2 regions of the Priestia sp. SRI_019 genome follow, and region 2 is predicted to be linked to the other one. Evidence: a T-box and tRNA genes for the amino acid it is inferred to sense, from the RefSeq annotation. Region 2 holds a T-box; the other holds one or more tRNA genes.
What was found. The T-box of region 2 lies ahead of thrS (threonine--tRNA ligase). A T-box ahead of a tRNA ligase gene usually reads a tRNA of that ligase, here a tRNA-Thr.
Positions count from the first base shown of each region.

Region 1 (11,487 bases), on a different contig from region 2:
TGTTTGATTTCAGGATCTGTTGCGTAAGCATCCAGCATATTAATATCGCCTTTTTCTACAGCGCGATAGCGAAGCTTCGGCTCCATCGTTTTAATATTCGGGAAGGTAAGACCATATTCTTTTTGAATGCCTACATAGCCGTCTTCACGATCTTTAAACTCAAGCGTAAACCCTGCTTTTACTTTATCTGTTGCATTTGCCAAATCTGAAACGGTGGTTAGATTATTTTCTTTTGCAAATTCTTTTGTTACTGTCAATGTGTACGTATTATTAAACTTCATTGGATCTAAATAGACAAGGCCGAATTTCTTTTGAAATCCTTCTTTTGCCTGGTTGTACACCTCTGTTTCATCTTTGCTCTCCGGCTGTTCCTTTAGATGCGTCACAATGGCTGTACCCGTATATTCAGGGTACAAGTCAATTTCCTTGTTACGCAGAGCCTCAAATACAAATACTGTTTTTCCAAGCGACGATCGAAGATTTACTTTCATATCGGTTTGATCTTCAATTAATTCTTTGTACATATTAATTAAAATATCTTGTTCTGCACCAATTTTACCTCCGATAACAAGGTCTGGTTTTGTTGCGCTCATCGCTGCAAACGGAGAACCAAGAATGAGTATTAATACGATGATCATAATAAACGAGCGTTTTTTGGACCCTTTTTTAGCTGAATGTTCAATCGTTCGCAGAATTCCATCAAAAATAAGCGCTAATAATGCTGCTGGAATGGCTCCTAATAAAATCAAACTATTATCGCTTCGGTCAATACCAAGCAAAATTAAGCTTCCGAGTCCGCCCGCTCCGATAAGAGCCACGATTGTCGCTGTACCAATAATGAGTACCATCGCTGTGCGAATTCCGGCCATAATGACAGGAAGCGCTAGAGGAAGTTCTACTTTAATTAATCGTCTCCACGAGTTCATCCCCATGGCTTTGGATGCTTCAATTAAAGATGGGTCCACTTCTTTAATTCCGGTATATGTATTTCGTACAATAGGAAGAAGCGAATATAAAAACAGTGCAATAACCGCGGGAAAGGTTCCAATTCCGACAAGAGGAATCAGTAATCCTAATAAAGCGAGTGAAGGAATAGTTTGCAGTACGGCTGTTACGCCAATGATCGGTTCAGCAATGCGGTCATGTCTCGTTAAGTACAGTCCGAGCGGCACTGAAATTAATACGGCGATAACAAGGGCCAGTACTGAAATTTGAATGTGTTCAAGAAGAGCTTGAAACAGTGCGTCTCCTCGTTGATCTAGTAATGTGCTTAGTGCATTCATTACAGCGCTCCTCCTTCTTTCGTCTTATCAGAAAGAAACGCTAATAGAGTTTTGCGCGTTACAACGCCAATGCGTTTGCTCCCTTTTTTCACGGCTATTGCTTCATGGTCGTAAAGGGCGTCCATTGCCTGCTGAACAGTAGCGGTTGAAGCTAGCTCTTCAGTAGGTTCTACGTCTGGCTGTTCACTTTCTTTGAGAAACATATCCAATGTCTCAAATAAAGCATTTCCTTGATTTCCAATAAATGTTTTTACAAATTCATTCTTAGGCTTTTGAATGAATTCCTCCGGGGTTCCAACTTGAACAATTTCCCCGTCTTTCATTAGGCAGATACGATCTCCAAGCGTCATCGCTTCGCTCATATCATGCGTAACAAACACAAATGTTTTTTTGATTTTTTCTTTTAAGCTAATAACATCTTGCTGAAGCTGTTCGCGGCTTAACGGATCGAGGGCACTAAAGGGTTCGTCCATTAAAATAACGGGGGGATCAGCTGCGAGGGCACGCGCTACACCTACACGTTGCTGCTGGCCACCTGAGAGCTCAGACGGCTTTCGGTTTCGATACTGCTTTGGGTCTAGTCCTACCAAGGTAAGCAGTTCATCAATGCGCGTTTTGATTTTATTTTTCTTCCAATGCTTCATCTCGGGTACAATAGCTATATTTTCAGCAATGGTCATATGAGGAAAAAGAGCAATCTGCTGTAGGACATAACCAATGTTCCAGCGTAGCTCATGTATGTTGTGGTCCGATACGAGCTTATCTTTTATGTATAGTTCTCCTTCGGTAATATCATGAAGACGGTTAATCATTTTTAAGGTGGTTGTTTTCCCACACCCACTCGGACCAATTAAAACGAAAAACTCTCCTTCTTTAATTTCTAGATTAATATTTTTCACGGCGGTCGTACCGTCTGGATATTGCTTTGACACATTCTTAAACGTAATCAAATGATCGTTCACACTCCTTGTTGAAATTTAACCCCTAGTTTCGTGTACCCAATGCTTAGAGGCAATAAACATTCTTTTAAGAATATTTCTAAATATGATTCATAAGACATAGTGAAAAAGATATACATGTTTTCTCACAGCGTCCTAATAAGGCTATCAAACTGTTAAAGTTTTCACAAGACGGAGAAGAATTTTAAAGCCATCACAAATAAAAAAACCTTCTTTCAACAAGAAAGAAGGTTTTTTAGTATGCTAGCGACAGGGATCGAACCTGCGACCTCTTGCTTACCATGCAAGTGCTCTACCTACTGAGCTACACCAGCGTCTTGGAAAATTATATCACGTTTAAAATCATTTAGGAAGCGCTTTTTTAAATTTTTTTATTGGTATATTCTCTAATTTGCATCTTCTGAAATTCGCACTTTCTACAAAGTTCCATATTTTATGTTAGAACTCCTCACACAAATTGTGTGAATTTTCTTTTTTTATATTACCCTTAGTAAAAGAGCTTACAAAAGAAGGGAAGAAAATAGATGGAACAACAACCAACCATGACCAAATCAAAAACGGCAACTCCCTACCCAAGAGACTGCACGTTCAGCCTGGAAGATTGGACGACGCTCGCTAAGTATTGGTACCCCGTCGCACGCTGCAGTGATGTAACAGAGAAACCAACGTCCGTAAAACTGCTAGATGTAAATCTAGTTCTATACCGTACCACACACAAAGTAGTAGCGGCTCGTGATTTATGCGTTCACCGAGGCACCCCGCTTAGCATGGGCTGGGTGGAAGATGATGAAATTGTCTGTCCTTACCACGGCTTCCGCTATGCAACGGACGGCGCATGCACATCAATTCCAGCTCACCCTGATGCCAATATTTCTCCCCGCTTGTGTATGGCCGTCTATCCAGTTATTGAACGATTTGGATTAGTGTGGACTTCCCTGACAGGAGAACAAGATAACCTGCCTTACTTCGATGCGTGGGAGGACCCTGATTTTCAGCAAATTGTTTGTCCGAGCTTTGATATCATGGGTTCGGCCGGTCGTCAAATGGAAGGCTTTTTAGACGTAGCTCATTTTGCTTGGGTTCACACGGACACATTTGGTGATCGAAACAACGCCTTTGTGCCTAAGTATAAAGTAAGCGATACAGAGTATGGGCTTCATGTAGAATATACGAGCACCGTGAGCAATTATTCCAAAGAACAGCAGCATTTAAATCCACCTGATTTTAAATGGCTTCGTGTCTTTGATGTTTATCCACCGTTTACAGCTACGCTAAAAGTATACTTCCCAGAAGGCGCAGAGCTGTGGATTATGAATGCAGTCTCTCCTATTTCAGCCCGCGAAACACGTTTATTCGCACCAATCGCTCGAAACTTTGACAAAGATTCGAGCGTTGAAGGTGTGTATGACTTTAACCTTCGCGTCTTTGACGAAGACCGTGAAATGGTTGAAAATCAAAAACCTGAAGACTTGCCTTTAGACCTGCAGATGGAAGCGCACATTATGGCTGATCAAACGTCCATCGGCTACCGGAAACTATTAAAGAAAATGGGCTTAAGTTTTAGATATACAAGCTAAAAAAATCCCCGCTGTCTCAGCGGGGATTTCTTTTTCATTTAGCGAACTGCTCACGTCCTGCTTTTTCCTTTATCACTTCATCTTCACTTGCCGGCGTTGCGCGTTTCATAAATAATGAAAGAATTAAGGCAACCACCACTAGTACTACTGAGACGGCAAACGCATCGTTAATCCCTTGTACCATTGCCTGCATCCCAATCTGTTCTTTCATTTGAGCTGCCCCGGCTGCGGTTGCATTCGCTGCTCCCGCTCCGCTCATTGCATCTTGAGCGAGCTCTTTTGCATGCGTAGCTGTACGGTTTGACATCACCGTTACTAAAAGAGCCGAACCAATAGCTCCCGATACTTGTTGAAGCGTGTTATTCATCGCAGTACCATGCGGATTAAAGCGCTGCGGCAGCTGATTTAATCCGTTTGTCATAACCGGCATCATCACCATAGACATTCCGAACATGCGAAGTGTGTAAAGCGTAATGAGCGTTGTATACGTCGTATCAAGCTCTAAGTTACTGAAGAAATACGTCGTAACGGCTGTAATTGTCAGACCGGTTACAGCCAGTGCACGCGCTCCAAATTTATCAAATAATTTTCCGGTAATCGGTGACATCACACCCATTAATAGCGCACCCGGAAGCATTAGTAATCCTGAATGAAGCGGAGAAATGCCTCGTACCGTTTGAACATAAATTGGCATTAGCAGCATGGCTGAGAATAATGCCATTGTGATCACCATTGAAATCGTTGATGATAAAGCAAACATTGGATATTTAAAAATGCGGAATTCAAGCATAGGTGTTTTAAGCTTGAACTGACGCGTAATAAATAAAATCAGCGCCACAGCTCCTACGATAATGGTGCCGTATACTTCCACAGAATCCCAGCCTTTATCTCCTGCTGAGCTAAATCCGTATAGAAGTCCCCCAAATCCAATCGTAGATAACACAAGCGATAGGAAATCCAAATTGATTTCCACTTTTTCTTTTTTGTCTTTTAATAGGAAGAAAGAGCCTATTAATACAATTGCCGCGATTGGCGTAACAAGGTGGAACAGCATTCTCCACTCATAGTGTTCAATTAGCCACCCTGATAAAGTAGGACCAATTGCCGGAGCAAAAATCATAACTAAACCGAAAATCCCCATCGCAGCTCCGCGTTTTTCTAATGGAAAACTTGTGAGCAATACGTTCATTAAAAGCGGCATCATAATGGCTGCGCCTGATGCTTGAATAATACGAGCGGTTAACAAGACCGAAAATACGGGCGAAGCACCGGCAAGTATTGTTCCTGCTGTAAATAAAGTCATAGCCGTTAAAAATAAGCCTCTGACAGAATAGCGCTGAATTAAAAAAGCGGTAGTTGGAATCATAATACCATTCACTAACATATAACCAGTAGAAAGCCACTGGACAGTTGACGTTGTCACCTCTAAGTCTTTCATAATAGACGGCAGCGCCACGTTTAATAATGTTTCATTCAACAATGAGATAAAAGCGCCAATTAACAAAATAGCAATTATGCCATAAGGCGGCTTTTCCATTTGATTTATCGATTGACTCATTATTGTACCTCCTTATACTTTAAGTTCATTTTTTTAGACACATGTTCTACATAGAGTATATTATACTGTGAGTTCAATTTATGCAAGTGAAAAATCTTGCGTTCATACCCTTTATTTTATCGACTTTTTTAGTCCTATAATCCTTTTATATCAATGCATTTTCGCGGTATCGTCTATTTTTTCGAAAAGAACATTTGTGTAAACGCTTTAAATCATGTATCATAAAGTTGGATCATGAGTCTAATTTTATATTTAGGTGATAATAATGAATAACCGAAAACAGCAAGTTGTAAAAAATGCACACCATCTCTTCGTTGAGAAAGGATTTCAAGCTACTTCTATTCAAGACATCATTGATTATAGCGGCATTTCAAAAGGAACATTCTACAACTATTTTTCTTCAAAAAATGAATTATTAATCGCTGTTTTCACATGGCTTCATACGACCATTGAACAAGAGCGGAATCAGCTGCTGGTTGGTAAAAGTCTGACCGATGTAGATGTATTTGTTAAACAGATTGATGCACAGATGAAAAACCATCATAAACATAAATTTTTCACATTACTTGAAGAAGTATTTGTTTCCAATGATCCTGACTTAAAAGCGTACATAAAAAAAACCCAGTTTATCGAAGTAAACTGGGTTTACAAGCGGTTCATTGATTTATTTGGACAAGAAAAGAAACCGTACCTGCTAGATTGTGCAATTATGTTTCTTGGCATGCTTCATCGCAACTTTCACTATAATTTTATGGTTAATGGCACAAATACTGACCCACATGAGATCATAAGCTACAGTGTCAAACGCTTGCTTCCTCTTGTAGACGAAGTAGCAAATTCAGGAGACATTTTGCTCGATCCGCAAACGATTAAAGAATGGCTTCCATCTTGCCCGAATACTAAAAATCAAATAGAACAGGATATTTCTGCAGCACTTATCGATTTAAAAAAACAGGTTCACAAACAATTTACTGATGAATTCGAACGTCAAAAATGCACAGAGCTTATTAGTTTTATTGAAGAAGAGCTGTTTAAACAGTCAAATCCCCGGAAGTTTGTTGTTGATAGTGCTCTTCATTCGTTACAGCAGCTGTCTGTCAACAAAAGTAAGACAACGCTAGAGGATTTACAGACGATGATTGATCAGTATGTGAGTGAACTTCATTAAAAACAAATTAAGCCATAACGAAATCAATACAATCTAAAAACGAACAAATGAGATACATGAGCTGAACCTCTTGTTCCACCGCTGTTGATTTCCGTGCAAGGCTTCGCTTTCAGGGGGCAGTCTTGAACGGAAATCCACGGCTAGAAGCAGCTAAACATATAAAATTCACGTTCATCATAATAACAAAAAAACGAACGATTAATATTTTTTAATTAATCGTTCGTTTGTAATTCCAGCTAAAATACTTTTATCCCAGCCTCTTTTTTATTTTCCTCCAGTAAACGAGATTCCTTTAATGAAATATTTGTTAAAAAACGCATAAATGAGCAAAATTGGAAGGGTAAAAACCATGGAAGCTGCCATAATATAGTTCCAATAACTGATATACTGACCTTTAAATGTGTTAAGGCCTAAAGTCAACGTGAACATATTTTCATCAGACATCACAATTAAAGGCTTCATAAAGTCATTCCAAAAACCCATAAACACAAAAATTGTTTGTGCTGCTAGCGCAGGCTTTGCAAGTGGAAGGACTATTTTGAAGAATGTTCCAAACTTTGACAACCCATCTAACTCCGCTGCTTCTTCAAGTTCTTTTGGGAAATTGATAAAAAATTGACGCATCATAAATATAAAAGTCGCATTTACCATTCCTGGTACAATCATTCCCTGATAGGTATTTAACCAGCCTAACTCTTTCAAAATTAAAAAATTAGGGATCATGGTTACTTGCCCAGGAATCATAAGCACAGCTAAAATAATAATAAACAAACTTTTCTTTCCCGGGAAACTGAGGCGTGCAAGGGCATAACCAGCCATTGAGTTAAAGAGCAAATTCAGAGCTGTTCCTACTAAAGCAATAAATAAGCTATTAAACATCCAGCGCGGGAACAGCTTTTGTTCCACAAAAATTTGTTTATAGTTGTCTAGCGTAAAGTGTTTCGGAATAAAGTTCACCGTACCTGACACAATTTCTTCAAGCGTTTTAAAAGAAGCTGACAGCGCCCAAATAAATGGAATTAGCGTAATCAGTGCGTATATGCTTAAAATAGCATATAAAATGAGGACTCCCGTTTTTTTCTTCATCTTTTTCTTCCCCCCTTAGTACATACTTTCCTCTTTTGAAAACTTTCGCTGAATAACCGTTGCCACCAAAATCACGAGCGCCAACATAAAAGCTAGTGCTGCAGCATATCCCATGGTTCCTAAATTTTTAAATGCATATTGATAAATAAGAAGAACAACAGTTAGAGTTGAGTTATTAGGCCCCCCTGAACCTCCTGAAAAAATAAACGATTGATCAAACAGCTGAAACGTACCAATTAGTCCCATGATCACCACGAACGATGTAACCGGACGCAGATTCGGAACTGTAATATGCCAAAATCGTTGAAACACATTAGCACCATCTAACTGAGCTGCTTCATACAGCGAATCGGGTACGTCCTGCAAAGCAGCCAAATAAATAACCATAAAAAATGGTGCTGTTGCCCAAATGTTCATAATCATAATGGCAATCAAAGCGACCTGCGGATCTCCAAGCCAATTGTAAGTTGGGAGACCAACAAACTTTAAAAACTCGTTCACAATCCCATTTTGATTGTACATCCACATAAAAATAAGCGTTAACACGGCCGATGATGTAAGCGTTGGTAAAAAATAAATAATACGAAAAACTTTTTCTGCTTTTAGCCCTGCATTTAATGTGGCAGCCAGTATAAGTGCCAATGCGGTTTGTACCGGTACAACAATTACTACATACTTCACCGTATTCCAAAGAGCAATTTTAGCTTTGTCATCTTCAAGAACCTTCATGTAGTTCTCAAGCCCTCGAAAATGGAACTCAGTCCCACCCAGTAATTGAACTTTATGTAAAGATAAAAAGATGGCGTAAAAAATAGGTGCAATAACAAATAACAAAAGCACAAACAGTGTAGGTGACATAAAAGCATATCCTTGCCCAACATCACGAGGTTTGTACGTTCGTATTTTTCTGTTTTTCATTTCCTCCACTCCCCCGCCTAGTCTTATTGATAAATACTAATCTCTTGGTTTGCCTGCTTTTGTGCTTTTTTCAAAGCTGTTTCTAAATCACTTTGTCCTAAAAAGGCGCTTAAAAACTGGTTATTAAAGTTATTCATGATAATAGGTAAATACGGGCCGTCTTGCCAGACAGTAGCATAAGCAGCTCCTTTTACTAACGGACCTCGTTTTTCATCTTCAGCAAAACCAAGCTTATCCGCTACGGATTTTCTTGTTGGTAATGCGTAACCCTTGCTTGTCCAAGTTTCCATTCCTTCTTTTCCTGTTAAGTACTGAATGAGCTCCCAAGATGCTTTTTTCTTTTTTGAATCAGCATTCATTACATACGCGACCGTAAATGCCATTGTATTTTTATGACCGTTTATTGTCGGAACTTCCGCTGTACCGTAATCAAGTTTTGGGAAGGACTCTTGTAAAAACGGAATCATCCAATTCCCTTCAATTACCATAGCTACTTTTTGTTGTGCAAACATGTCCGTACCTGAACTTGCACCTACATCAGAGGGTTGTACAGACGTTTTATCTTTTAAATGCTGGTCGATGAGCGGCTGAAGAGCGTCTACCACTTCTTTCGTAGCAAAGTTTGCCTTATTGTTCTTTACCACGTCTCCTCCGTTTGCCTGCGCCATATAAAAGACACGCGCTAATTCCGGCGTGACCCCAAATGCTTGAATCCCTTTCTTTTTGAATACCTTTGAAACTGCTTCAAACTCATCCCATGTTTTTGGTACTTCTACTCCTGCTTCTTTAAACAGCTTTTTGTTGTAAAATAAGCCTAACGTGGAGTAATCTTTCGGAAAACCATACGTTTCTCCATCTTTTTGAAACGCTTTCAATAATGGTTTCTCAAAATCTTGAACATCAAAATTGGACTTTACATAAGACTTCAAAGGTTCTAAAACCCCTGTATTGATAAGACCAGGCGCTTCAAGTGCATCAAGGTAAAAAACATCTGGACCGTTTCCGCCAATTAAACGTGTTTTTAAAATATCCATGTATTGATCAGTGATTACTTCATGCTTCACATGAATGGAAGGATGAAGATTTTCAAAGTCTTGAATAGTTTGATTAAGCAGCTTCGTTTCTGTTGGGTTGCCTCCCCATCCGGCCAACACAATTTCGACTCGATCATTTTCCCCAGAAACTTCTTGTACGTTTGAACATCCAGTTAAAACTGCTCCGGTCACTGCCAGCAGCAGACATAAAGCAAGTATCCACTTCTTCATCGGTTGTCTCCTTTCATTTCATTGACCTGCGGCTTATTAAGTGACGCTTAATAAGCCGCCGTCGAATTAACCTACGTGAGCTCTTACTTTACATTGAGATAGAAGCTCGTATTTTGTCGTATTTTCCTTCACGTAAATAATAGTTTCGCTTTCTTCTTTTTTAACCGTTAATGACAGTTTTCCACTGCCAATCACAAGATTTTCTACAGAGAGTTCATTCATATCGTCTATGAGCAAAGGATTTATCTGTATAGTACCTGCTGTACTATCTGGAAACAGTCGCAGTATTGCCTGTACGAAAGCTAAAGGCGTGCCGGCTGCCCAAGCCTGAGGTGAGCAGGCAACGGGATATTTAACAGGCTTGTCAAGTTTACTTGAATAGCCGCAGAATAATTCTGGAAGGCGGTCGTATTCAAAATGCCCAGCTGCATCAACCAGCCCTTTTATAATTTTATTGGCTTCTGTTTGCTTGTTCGCTTTACTCAAACCAAGAACAATTAAACTATTATCGTGCGGCCAAATGCTCCCGTCATGATAACTCATTGGATTATAGCCTGCTTCTCCTTCTGCCATTGTGCGGATGCCGTATCCCGAAAACATAGCTTCTGATACTAGCCTTTCTGCTACTTTGTTCAGCTTCTCCTCATCCATTATCTCTGCTAAAAGTGCATGACCTGGATTTGACGTAACTGTTCCTACTTGATGTTTATGTTCATCGAGTGCGATTGCGTAGAATGATACGTCATCCATCCAAAAGGCTTCATTAAATTTTTTACGCAGTTGCTTTGCTTCTTCACGTAAATTATTTGCTTCGTTTGTTTTGTGTAACTTATCATATAAAGAAGCAATACCCATTTTTGCTTGATATACATAGCCTTGTACTTCCACTAAAGCAATGGGAGTTTTTGCATATTCACCGCTGCGATGGACAACGGAATCTCCTGAGTCTTTCCAGCCTTGGTTAGCAATTCCTTTACTTGACTCCTGATGATATTCAAGAAATAAATCGCCGTCTCGATCCCCATATTCATTGATCCATGTCAAAGCTCCATCAATAGTCATTTGCATTTCCTGTACAAACTCCAAGTCTCCCGTCCACTTTACATATTCCGTTAATAAAATTAAAAACAATGGCGTTGCGTCAATTGTTCCATAGTACGGCGTAAAAGGGATTTGATTGGTGTTGGCGAGTTCTCCGTAACGTATTTCATGCATAATTTTACCCGGCTGTTCATCACGCCATGGATCATTTGCCGTTCCTTGATACGCTGCCATCGTACGCAGCGTTCCTTTTGCTACTTCGGGATTAAAAGCCAGCATTTGAAGCGCTGCGATTAGACTATCCCTTCCAAACGGCACACCAAACCAAGGCAATCCTGCTACTGGAAAGACACCGAATCCTACGTCCGTTAGCAGTACGCGCAGGTCGTTAAGTCCTCTTGTAATAAGACGCTGCATTGTCGGATGATCAGTTGTTACTTTTGCAGAAGATTTTTCCCATTCTTTATATGACTGGCTTAGTAAACTAAATGCTTCACCGGCTGATAAAATATCCCCATTGGTGTCCTCTCCCATTTGCGGCTGAACCATTAAAGTAATTTCTTTTTCTTCTTGATGATTGAGTTCAAAAGAAAATGTAACCTCTCCTTGCTCATCCACATATGAAGCTTCTT
Region 1 covers NZ_JBYCZN010000001.1:959,820-971,306, reverse strand. The annotation lists gene AC2YJL_RS04945 (ABC transporter permease/substrate-binding protein) at 1-1,283, opposite strand, end outside; gene AC2YJL_RS04940 (ABC transporter ATP-binding protein) at 1,283-2,233, opposite strand; tRNA gene AC2YJL_RS04935 (tRNA-Thr) at 2,484-2,556, opposite strand; gene AC2YJL_RS04930 (aromatic ring-hydroxylating oxygenase subunit alpha) at 2,767-3,819, shown strand; gene AC2YJL_RS04925 (DHA2 family efflux MFS transporter permease subunit) at 3,854-5,377, opposite strand; gene AC2YJL_RS04920 (TetR/AcrR family transcriptional regulator) at 5,643-6,545, shown strand; gene AC2YJL_RS04915 (carbohydrate ABC transporter permease) at 6,810-7,631, opposite strand; gene AC2YJL_RS04910 (carbohydrate ABC transporter permease) at 7,647-8,549, opposite strand; gene AC2YJL_RS04905 (ABC transporter substrate-binding protein) at 8,573-9,814, opposite strand; gene AC2YJL_RS04900 (amylo-alpha-1,6-glucosidase) at 9,881-11,487, opposite strand, start outside.
Region 1: it has a tRNA-Thr gene. The T-box ahead of thrS (threonine--tRNA ligase) is inferred to sense a tRNA for this amino acid. The anticodon was not compared.

Region 2 (11,487 bases):
TTGGTATTTGCACAAAGCGGAAGGTTCGTTATTTGGTTGGCTTTGGTTAGAAGGTTTGCCTTTCAGTGATAGCGATCTATACAATAAATTAAAAGCAGAAAACTTGATTGTAGTACCAGGCGGCTCATTCTTTCACGGCAGCCAATCTTCTTCTCACAACCGGGAGTGTATTCGTATAAGTCTTACTGCTACAGATGAGGAGTTAAAGAAAGGAATTGATATTCTTTCTTCAGTAGTTAAGGAAATATACAGTTCAAACTTTATATTTCAAACAGAAAAAATATAATTTCTTTAAGATTTAGCAGTGCAACTCATACGTAATCATAAAGGATTCTTTATAAGCTAAAGATTGTTTAAAGAAGACAATAACATCCAATTTCTTTGGGAATTGGATAATTTTTTGCAATGAAAGACTCCTATATTTCTGCTAGCATATGAACCACGTCAAGAAATAGCAAGGAGGCTTTTTATTTTTATGATAAAGAAACTAGTAATCGCTATAGCGATGCTTATCCCAAGTTTTGGTGCAGGTTACTCAGCATTTGCTGCAGCGCCCGCTCATGAACAGCACGTTCAAGTAAATAAAAATGATAAAGAATTATTAGCTCGTCTCGTATCAGCCGAAGCCAAAGGAGAGCCTTATGCAGGCAAAGTAGCCGTGGCGACAGTTGTATTAAATAGAGTCGACAGCAGCAAATTCCCGGACACTGTAAAAGGCGTTATTTATCAAAAAGGTCAGTATAGTCCGGTGAGCAACGGTCAAGTTAATAAACCTGCAGACAAAGATTCAAAAAAAGCTGTAGAAGAAGCAATTAACTTCCAAGGTCAAGGGAAAGGTTCATTATTCTTCTTTAATCCTGATAAAACGGGAGATCAATGGCTGCGCCAAAAACAAGAAACAATTAAAATAGGAAATCATGTATTTGCAAAATAATAAAAAAGCTAATGGCTAGCTGCGCGCTGCTATTAGCTTTTTTAGTTATGTACATAAAATAAACAGTAGAACAACCTTTAAAATTAGAATTTCATGGTAAAATATAAAAAGTCATTCATAATTAAAAATATGAGGTGATAACGTGAAAGAGAATATGATGTTTGCTTGGATAGCTTCATGGTTAGCTCTTGCTGGTCAGCTCGTTTTTTTTATGGGAGTAGCGCTTTTTACAGGGGATTGGCGCTACATGATGTGGAGTTTTATGATAAGTATAATTGTAGGTATACCTAGTATCATTGGCACCTATAAACGAAATCAGCAGCTAAAAGCATACAAAAAATAAGGAATATCGTATTGAAACGAGCTATGAAAGACTTAGAGAAATCCTCCAAGTCTTTTTTCGTTTGGGTATAAAAAGACATGAACCGTACTCCGTTCTTCTAAAAAAAGTGCTTTTTACATAGTTTATCAATACAGAAAATTTGATAAACACGCGGAGGAGTAAACATGCAGAAACAGCCTAATTTTTTGTAAATTGTCGTGGACGAGGAGCGATTTCCACCCTTATATGAAAGTAAAGAACTAAAAAAGTGGAGAAAAAACATTTAAAAGCACATGAATTTTTAAAACAGCATGGAATGGAATTTACCCTTCACTACGTCGGTTCTACAGCTTGTTCACCAAGTCGAGCTACATTGTTTACAGGGCAGTATCCTTCCTTGCACGGAGTTACGCAAACGCAAGGTATCGCAAAGAAGTCACAAGATCCTGATATGTTTTGGCTGCAGCCTAATACCGTCCCGACGATGGGGGATTATTTTAAGCAGGCTGGGTATCAAACCTTTTATAAAGGAAAATGGCACATTTCTGATGAGAACATCTTAATTCCAGGAACACATAATGTTTTTTCTAGCTACCAGATGCAAACAGGAATACCAGATCCGGAAAAAGAATGCCTCTATCAACGGGCTAATAAGCTTGAAAAGTTTGGTTTTTCAGGGTGGATTGGTCCAGAACCGGAAGGGAGAAACCCGCACAATTCTGGTTCATCTGCGGCCGTTGGAGTGAGCGGACGAGACGAAATATATGCAGAGGAAATCATAGAGCTTATTCAACGATTAGAACATCAAGCGACTGAGCAGCCTTGGCTCATGGTAGCTTCGTTTGTGAACCCGCATGACATTGCGCTGTTTGGAGCGATTACCAAACACCTTCCTATGTTTCAGTTTTCTATTGATGAGACGATTCCGAACATCGATCCGCCGCCTACCATTAGAGAACCTTTACAAACAAAGCCTTGCGCTCAAAGCAGCTATAAATACTCTCTCCAAAAGCGCTGCAGCCAACGCCAAATTCTAGCTTCTACCGGCGCTTGTATTATCAGCTGCAAAAAAATGTTGATAAACAAATTTTAAAAGTTCTTCGGACCATGGAACAATCTTCTTTCTATGAAAATACAATTATTATTTTTACGTCTGATCACGGTGATTTGCTTGGAGCTCACGGGGGACTACATCAAAAATGGTACAACATGTATGAAGAATCTATTCACGTTCCGCTTCTCATTCACAACAAATGTTTGTTTACCAATTATCAACGTACAGACCTGATGACTAGTCACGTTGACTTGATCCCGACAATGCTTAGTTTAGCTAATATCAATGCTTCCGCTGTTCAAAAGCAATTACAAAAAAGTCATACGGAAGTACATCCATTTGTTGGGCGAGACCTGTCAGGTATACTTCGAGGAGAATCGTCTCTTGAGCAAGAGCAAACACCGGTTTTCTTCATGACGGATGATGACCCGACAAAAGGACTTCACCAAACAAGTTTTTTAGGAGAAAGCTACCCGTCAGTTGTTCAGCCTAATCACATTCAAGCGGTCATTGTCGAGTTTTCGTCAGCGGCAGGAAAGGAAATTTGGAAATACGCTCGCTATCATGATAATCCGCAATTTTGGTCAGCAGATGACAAAAAAGATGAATTCATTCACGGAGAGCAATATGAAGGTTACCCTGTAAGTCTTACTACCCTCAAAACAACACGTGTTCCCGATCAAATTGAAATGTACAATTTGACCAAGGATCCGTTAGAAACAGTAAATCTGGCTCACCCGTACTTTTCGACAAATGAAACAAGGGAAATTCAGCGGCAGCTTGATGTTATTCTTAAAGAACAAATCAGGACAAAACGGATTTTTCCGCAAAGTGGAAGTATGTATGATGAGCTTCAGTCTAAAGATAGATAAAAAATAGTTTCTACGGATTTAAGTCAACTATTTGGGTGAGCAGAAAAAGGTATATTTAATATTTTAGTATATAAATAAAAAAACCTGATGATGCTTGTGCTATGTTACTTGTTCTGGTTTGGGATAGTATTGGTTTTACTTCGTTAATTCCGCATAGATAAAACAAATAAGGACTTACGGTATCTTTCTTTTGCGCTTTATTGTTGTGAAAATAAAGGTAAAAATAAGAATAGAATGTAGTCGTTAATAGTATAATAAAAAACTTTTTAAGTCCGTATATTCTTAAGTAACTTTTCAAGAATTCAAGCATAAAGTAATTCTATACCATTAAAAAATAAAAAATTATCTCTTGACTTCTGTTAAATTTATACACTATAATCGCTTTTAACAACTAATAAACAGTATTTGGCAATGAAAAGGACATGAATTAGGTGCTGTTTTCTTCGCAGAGAATAGGGTCACTGGCTGAGAGCCCTTAAGAAATCATCTAATTTACCACCTTAGAGCTATTGCAGGGAACGTGCATAACTGAAACTGCAATCGGTAAAACCGTTATCTTTTTTGAGCGTAAAATACGTATGGGTATTTTACGGAATTAGGGTGGTACCACGGCCGCATTCGTCCCTTTACTAGGGATGAGTGCGGTTTTTTTATGTAGAAAAAATGAATATACGAGCAATGAAAAGGACATGAATCATTTTTGGATTTTCTTTACAGAGAGTAGGGTCACTGGCTGAGAACCCTTAGAAAACGAAATGAATTTACCACCTTGGAGCTGCGGCGGGGAATGTATATACACTGAAACCGCAACCGGTAAAACCGTTATCTTTTTAAGCGTAAAATACGTATGGGTATTTTACTGAATTAGGGTGGTACCACGGCCGCATTCGTCCCTTTACTAGGGATGAGTGCGGCTTTTTTGTTGAATAAAAACATATTGGAGGAATGAACATGTCAAAACAAATGGAAGCAGAAAAACGAAATCATCAAAAATTAGGTCAAGAACTGGAGCTGTTTATGTCGATGGAAGAAGCTCCTGGCATGCCGTTTTTCTTACCTAACGGAATGATTGTTCGAAATGAGTTAGAAAACTACTGGAAACAAAAGCATTACAAAGCAGGCTATCAGGAGATAAAAACACCAATCATGATGAAACAGGAGCTATGGGAACAATCAGGACACTGGGAGCACTATCATGAGAATATGTATTTTTCAAATGTTGACAAACAAAACTATGCGATTAAACCTATGAATTGTCCGGGAGCCATTTTGTTGTTTAACAGCAAGCGAAGAAGCTACCGAGAACTTCCGATTCGATACGCAGAGCTTGGATTAGTTCATCGCCACGAGCTTTCCGGCTCTTTAAACGGATTGCTAAGAGTCCGTTCATTCACACAGGACGACGCTCATTTATTCGTAGAACTCAGTCAGATTGAAGCTGAGATTAGCCGCATCCTAGCGTTTATCCATGACTTTTACTCACATTTTGGCTTCGATTACAAAGTGGAGCTATCCACACGACCTGGAAAATTCATGGGAGATATTGAAACATGGAACCAAGCAGAAAAGTCGCTTCAATCTGTGTTAAGTGAAAAAGGCTTAGATTACCAGGTTAATGAAGGAGACGGAGCTTTTTATGGGCCGAAAATCGATTTTCATATTTTAGATTCCTTAGGTCGCAGCTGGCAGTGCGGAACAGTTCAGCTTGATTTTCTAATGCCAGAGAAGTTTGACTGTATGTATATTGGGGAAGACAATAAACCGCATCGTCCCGTAATGATTCACCGCGCTATATACGGTTCCGTTGAACGATTTATGGCCATCTTGATTGAACATTACGAAGGTCAATTTCCTCTTTGGCTGGCTCCTGTTCAACTCAAACTATTGCCTATTGCACCGCCGCATATGGAATATGCATATAAAGTGAAACACGAGATGGAGTTAAAAGGATATCGTGTGGAAGTAGATGATCGCATTGAAAAAATAGGGCTAAAAATTCGAGAAGCAGAAATGCTGAAAGTTCCTTATATGGCTGTGATAGGAGATAAAGAAGTGGAAAATGAATCGCTTGCTATGCGAAAGCATGGGAAGAAAAATATAGGAACAATAAGTGTGGAAGAGGCAGCTGTAAACTTGAATAAAGAAAAAAATTCAAACGGAGTTTATTGAAGCCATTTACCTTGCTAAATAGAAAAATCCGATTTTTTAAGTCGGATAGTGATTCCCTTCATCTTGTCTCACACTAAAATGAAGGGAATATTGAACTAGAAGGGTATAAGATAATATATATCAGCAGTATAACTTTTGTCTTAGATAAACGCCGTTATTTTATAAAAAAATTTATCTTATTCTATTCGAATCGTTTGTGGATGAAGCTGAAGCTTCACCTGATGGTTTGTTTATGTTTTGCTGATCTCGCTTCTTTTTAGAAGGAGAGTAAAAAAGAAATTTAAACATAAAGTATACTCCTAATGCTAGTAAAATACAGCCAATAAGTAAGTTAATCATCTTTCTCCGCCCTTCATACACTTCAGTTTTCATCATTATAACACCCGGTAAGATAAAACATTCATCGTTCTGTAAATAATCTCTATGTCAGGAATTTATATCTGAAGATAGTTAGTAAAAAAGTTATTTAAAAAAAATATAAAATAATTTTTCATAATATTATTTTTATTCAAACTTATTATACGTAAGCATAATGATAATCTCTTTATTTAGTTTATAAATACAAAATAGAGCAATAATAAGAAATCGCTTACAAAAACTCTTGAAATATATATAATGATATTAGTATACTAATAGACAAGTTAGTAATTATTTCTATATAATTACTACTGTATCTGAAGTGAAAACGCGCAGGCAAATGGGAAAGACGTTATTTTCAAGTTTTTAATGGATGAGTGGCAACAGAAAGGAGAGAGTGCAATGGGAAAACTATTTAAAAAGAAGTCAATCGAGCAATTATTAGAACAAAGTCAAAACAAATCTCTAGTCAAAACATTAGGAGCATTCGATTTGACTCTTCTTGGTATTGGAGCCGTAATCGGAACGGGGGTTTTAGTATTAACAGGCTTAGTAGCTGCTAACGATGCTGGGCCAGCCGTTATTTTTTCTTTTATATTGGCTTCTATTGTATGCGGTTTTGCAGCGCTGTGCTATGCGGAATTTGCTTCAACTATACCTGTATCTGGGAGCGTTTACACCTATACATATGCAACCATCGGCGAAGTGGTAGCGCACTTAATGGGATGGACGTTGCTTTCTGTCTATTTGTTAACGATGTCAGCAGTAGCAAACGGCTGGTCTTCTTATTTTAACAACTTTTTAGAAGGCTTTGGTTTTTCACTGCCAAAAGAATTGATTACAATCCCTGCAAATGGAGGCCTAGTAAACCTTCCTGCTATTTGTATTACGCTTCTTATTACATGGCTGCTTTCAAGAGGAACAAAAGAAAGTAAAAAAGTGAATAACTTTATGGTGCTTGTTAAATTGTTTATTATCCTTCTCTTCATTATTGTAGGAGCTTTTTATGTAAAACCGTCTAATTGGACACCTTTTATGCCTTATGGAATTGAAGGTGTTGTGACAGGGGGAGCGGCCGTATTTTTTGCTTTCTTAGGTTTCGATGCCTTATCTACATCAGCAGAAGAAGTAAAGAATCCGCAGCGCAATTTGCCCATTGGAATTATTAGTTCACTTGTGATCTGCACGATTATTTATGTAGCAGTATGCCTTGTTATGACCGGAGTTGTTTCGTACAAGGAACTGAATGTCCCAGAAGCAATGGCCTATGTTCTCCATTCAGTAGGACAAAATGCAGTGGCAGGAGTTATTGCTGCAGGAGCTGTCATCGGAATCATGGCTGTTATTTTCGCCTACATTTATGCAGCAACACGCATTTTATTCTCAATGAGCCGCGACGGCTTGTTGCCAAAAGCATTTGCTAAAACAAATGAGAAAACGGGAGTTCCGAGTCTTTCTACTTGGCTAGTAGGGATTATCGGAGCGTTAATTTCAGGGTTTATTGATCTAAAAGAACTTGCGAATTTAGCAAATATCGGAGCTCTTTTAACTTTCGGCATGGTGGGCGTCAGCATTATCATCTTACGTAAAACGCATCCAACTTTAAAACGTGGATTTACAATGCCGTTTGTCCCGGTTTTACCAATTTTATCTGTATTATCTTGTTTATTTTTAATGATTAATCTTCCTAAAACAACATGGCTGTATTTTAGCATATGGATTGTGCTTGGTATAGTTGTATATGTCGGTTATTCTCGTAAACACAGTCGATTAACAAGTAAAGAAATGAAAAAAGCGAGTTAAAAGTAAAAAAGAGCCTTTCAGCAAAGAAAGGCTCTTTTTTACTTGTTGTTCGGTTGTTAGACAGTTAGGACGATTGTTCACTATGTTTTTTGCGTGTTTCCACAATAAAAAGACAAGTGCTGATAACAAAAGCCGTTCCTACAAAAATGGCGCCGACCCAAGGAAGTGAAGTAAGTCCCATATGGTTAATAATTACGCCTCCGAAAAAGGCGCCAAAAGCATTTCCTAAGTTAGCAAACGAATGATTCGAAGTAGAAGCTAAAGCAGGTGCTTCCTGTGCTAAGTTCATAATTTTCACTTGAATACCAGGCATTACAGCAAATGCTGCTGCCCCCCAGAAAAACAGCGTGATAATCGCTGCTGTTGGGCTTTTAACGGTAAACGTAAAAATAGTCAGCACAATACAAAGAAAAGCAAATATACCTACAACCGAAGGCATTAACTTCCAGTCTGCTAGCTTGCCTCCAACAACGTTTCCGAGCGTAACTCCGCATCCATATAATACAAGTATCCACGTAACGCTATGTTCACTTACTCCCGTAACGTCTTCAAGAAGCGGTGTAATGTACGTAAATACAGTAAATAAACTACCGCATCCTATTGCGCTTAAAAGAAGCATCACAAGAAGTTTTGGTTGAGTAAAAGCAGCAAACTGCTGTTTTAGACCCGTTAATTTGTCTTGACCAAGCTTTGGGATAAACAGAATAATACCAATAAATGCAATAATCCCCATGATCGTAATAGCTCCAAACGAAGCTCTCCAGCCTAAGTGTTGCCCAATGAATGTTCCCACAGGAACGCCGATTATATTTGCAATGGTTAAACCTGCCATCATTGTTGCCACAGCACTTGCACGTTTATGAGGTTGTACGAGCCGTGAAGCAATAACAGCGCCTACTCCAAAGAAAGTACCGTGACATAATGCCGTAACTAAACGAGCTCCCATTAAAATTCCATAGCTAGGTGCAATAATAGCAATCGCATTTCCGAGAATAAATAAAAGCATAAGTAAACAAAGCAGAAGCTTTTGAGGAAGTCGATGAGTAAAAATGGTTAAAATTGGCGCGCCGATTGCTACTCCTAAAGCATAGCTTGTAATTAGCTGACCAGCAGTCGAAATGCTAACGTGAAGGTCTTCCGCAACGTTAGGCAATATCCCCATAATAACAAATTCCGTCATTCCAATAGCAAAAGCTCCAAGAGTCAATGAGATGAGAGCAATTGGAAAGGAATCTTTCTTACTGACCTGCTCATTAGCATGCATTGTATTCATGTGTGATCACCCTTTCTGTGTATAAAATTTATATCTCCTTGAAAAGAAGTCAATTACTAATAATACTTAAGTGATGGAGCTTTGACAACCAAAAAAGCTGATGTAAGCGGTATCTTTAGAGATTTCTATTTATCTTTATCATATATGAAGACAGTCAGACATAAATTTATTGACAGAATAAAGTTTAGTCCTATAAACTATTTTTAAAGTTAAATAGTTTATACCTATAAACTAAATGAGCAAAGGAGGGAAAGAAGTGACAAAAAGCAAGTTATATCAAGCTGTAGAACTTTTTGAAGAAGTGCTGTTTGTAGGAACAGAAGTAATTCATAGAGAGCTCAGCCATAACCTCTTTGAACATGTCTCTAGGCAGCAGTTTGATTTGTTAAATAGTTTAATGATTAAAGGTCCATCTTCACCTGGCAGTCTTGCTGTCTTGCAAGGTGTTCATAAAAGTGCTATTTCGAATCGAATCAAAAAGCTGCTCGAAAAAAGGCTTGTGGAGTGGGACACTAATGAACTAGAGAGCGATAAACGTTCTAAGCTTATTAAGATTACGGCTGAAGGAGAAAAGGTAATAAATGACGGAAATGCCGCGTGTTTTAGTATCATTGAGAATTTGTTTGATGATGTAGAAGAAGAAAAAATAGATACATTTATTGAAATTCTTACAATGGCAAAAGAAAAGTTAACTACAAAAGGGGAAAGCAAAGAATGAAATTTATTGTGAAATTTAAATGGGTGATTGCGGCCTTTATTTTAGCTTTAACAGTTATATTGATGCTAACGTCACCAAATTTAACAAAGCTCGCAAGTGAAAAAGGGCAGTCTCAGCTTCCCGACGATGCCGTTTCATCCAGAGCCAGCCAAATTCTAAAAAATGCTAGAGAAGACAGTAATACCATCAGCATGGTCATCAAGTTAGATAACGCATTAGATAAAGACAGTGAGAAACAAATACAGAAAATCATTGATAAGACAGAGAAAATTAAAGGTGTAAAAGATGTCACAACGCCTTTAACAGATGATCAAGATGTTCGTAATCAATTAATGTCTAAAGACAAAAAAACCGTTTTAGTTCCGGTTACTGTCAGTGGATCGGATGAAAAAGTTGAAAAAATAGCAAATCAGATTTATGATAGCGTACCAAAAGACACTACGGCATATGTAACAGGTGCATCTCTTATTAATCAGGATTTTGCACACAGTTCAGAAGAAGGGTTAAAGAAAACGGAGTTTATTACTATCTTTTTGATTTTAGGTTTGCTTTTACTCGTTTTCCGTTCAGTCGTGACGCCGTTTATTCCTATTTTAATTGTGGGAATCACATACTTAATCAGTCAATCGTTACTAGGGATTTTAGTTAAAAATGTCGATTTTCCAATCTCAACGTTCACGCAAACGTTCTTAGTAGCTATTTTGTTTGGAATTGGTACGGATTACTGCATTCTTTTACTTAATCGTTTCCGTGAAGAATTGGCAAACGGACATGATAAAGTAGAGGCCACGATCACGGCTTATCGTACAGCAGGAAGAACGCTATTTATCAGCGGAATTGCCGTATTTATTGGGTTTGCAGCCATTGGATTTGCCAAGTTTGCCATTTTCCAGTCGGCTGTCGGGGTAGCAGTGGGCGTAGGTGTACTGCTAGTCATTTTATTTACTCTGCTTCCACTTTTTATGGTTACGCTTGGAGAAAAATTATTTTGGCCGTCTAAAAAAGTGGCTTCTCATAGCGATAATAAGCTGTGGGGCTTTTTAGGGAAAAAGGCAGTGGCGCGACCGTTCGTGTTTTTAGTCATTACAGCGATTATTACCGTGCCTTTTATTGTCACGTACGACTCAAAAGTATCGTTTGATTCTACTGCTGAAATAAGCAGTGATTATAAATCTATAAAAGGACTAAATGCTATCAGTGATGCACTGGGAGAAGGAAAAGCGTTTCCTGTCAATGTTATTATTAAAGGAGATAAAGAGTTAACAAAGGCGGATGTTATTCCTTATTTAGGAAATATAAGCAAAGCAATTGAAAAAGTGGATCACGTGGATTCTGTTATGACTATCACACAGCCTACCGGAGAAAAGATTGATGATTTATATGTTAATTCACAGCTAGGCTCTGCATCAGATGGAATCAAAGATGCTGTTAAAGGAATCGGAGATGTACAAAAAGGATTAAGTGATGTTGAAAAAGGGCTAAATCAAATAGCTGACCAAACGGGTTCTGCTTCTAAAGAGAAATCTGGCGGGTCGCTTGCACCTGCTGCAGATGGATTAGCTCAAATTAATCAACAGCTGCAGCTTGTCAGCACTCAGCTCTCTACAACAGGAAATGTGCAGCAAGCGGTTCCGCAGCTTGTTGCAATCAGTAAACAGCTTACTACCATTCAAACTGGTCTCCAACAAGCAAATGAGAATCTTTCAGCTCAGCAAGGTCAAGTTGGAGCGTTATCAGACAGTATCAATCAGTTAGCAAAAGGCGTTAACAGTGCGAATGACGGACTGACGAAGATCTCAGATGGCTTAACAAAAGCAACAGATATGCTTGATAACATGAGTGACAGCTCAACAGTTAGAGATACGGGTATTTACCTTCCAGCAGAAGTGATGAAAGATAAAGGGTTTAAACAATCCATCGATAGCTATTCTTTTGCAGATGGAAAAGGAGTTAAGCTCAGTGTAGTGCTCGATCAAAATCCATAT
Region 2 covers NZ_JBYCZN010000002.1:387,681-399,167, reverse strand. The annotation lists gene AC2YJL_RS12340 (valine--pyruvate transaminase) at 1-286, shown strand, start outside; gene AC2YJL_RS12335 (cell wall hydrolase) at 476-934, shown strand; gene AC2YJL_RS12330 (hypothetical protein) at 1,077-1,277, shown strand; partial or broken gene AC2YJL_RS12325 (sulfatase family protein) at 1,469-3,182, shown strand; T-box leader at 3,585-3,811, shown strand; T-box leader at 3,852-4,080, shown strand; gene thrS (threonine--tRNA ligase) at 4,134-5,351, shown strand; gene AC2YJL_RS12315 (hypothetical protein) at 5,523-5,726, opposite strand; gene AC2YJL_RS12310 (amino acid permease) at 6,111-7,511, shown strand; gene AC2YJL_RS12305 (MFS transporter) at 7,576-8,784, opposite strand; gene AC2YJL_RS12300 (MarR family winged helix-turn-helix transcriptional regulator) at 9,041-9,502, shown strand; gene AC2YJL_RS12295 (MMPL family transporter) at 9,499-11,487, shown strand, end outside.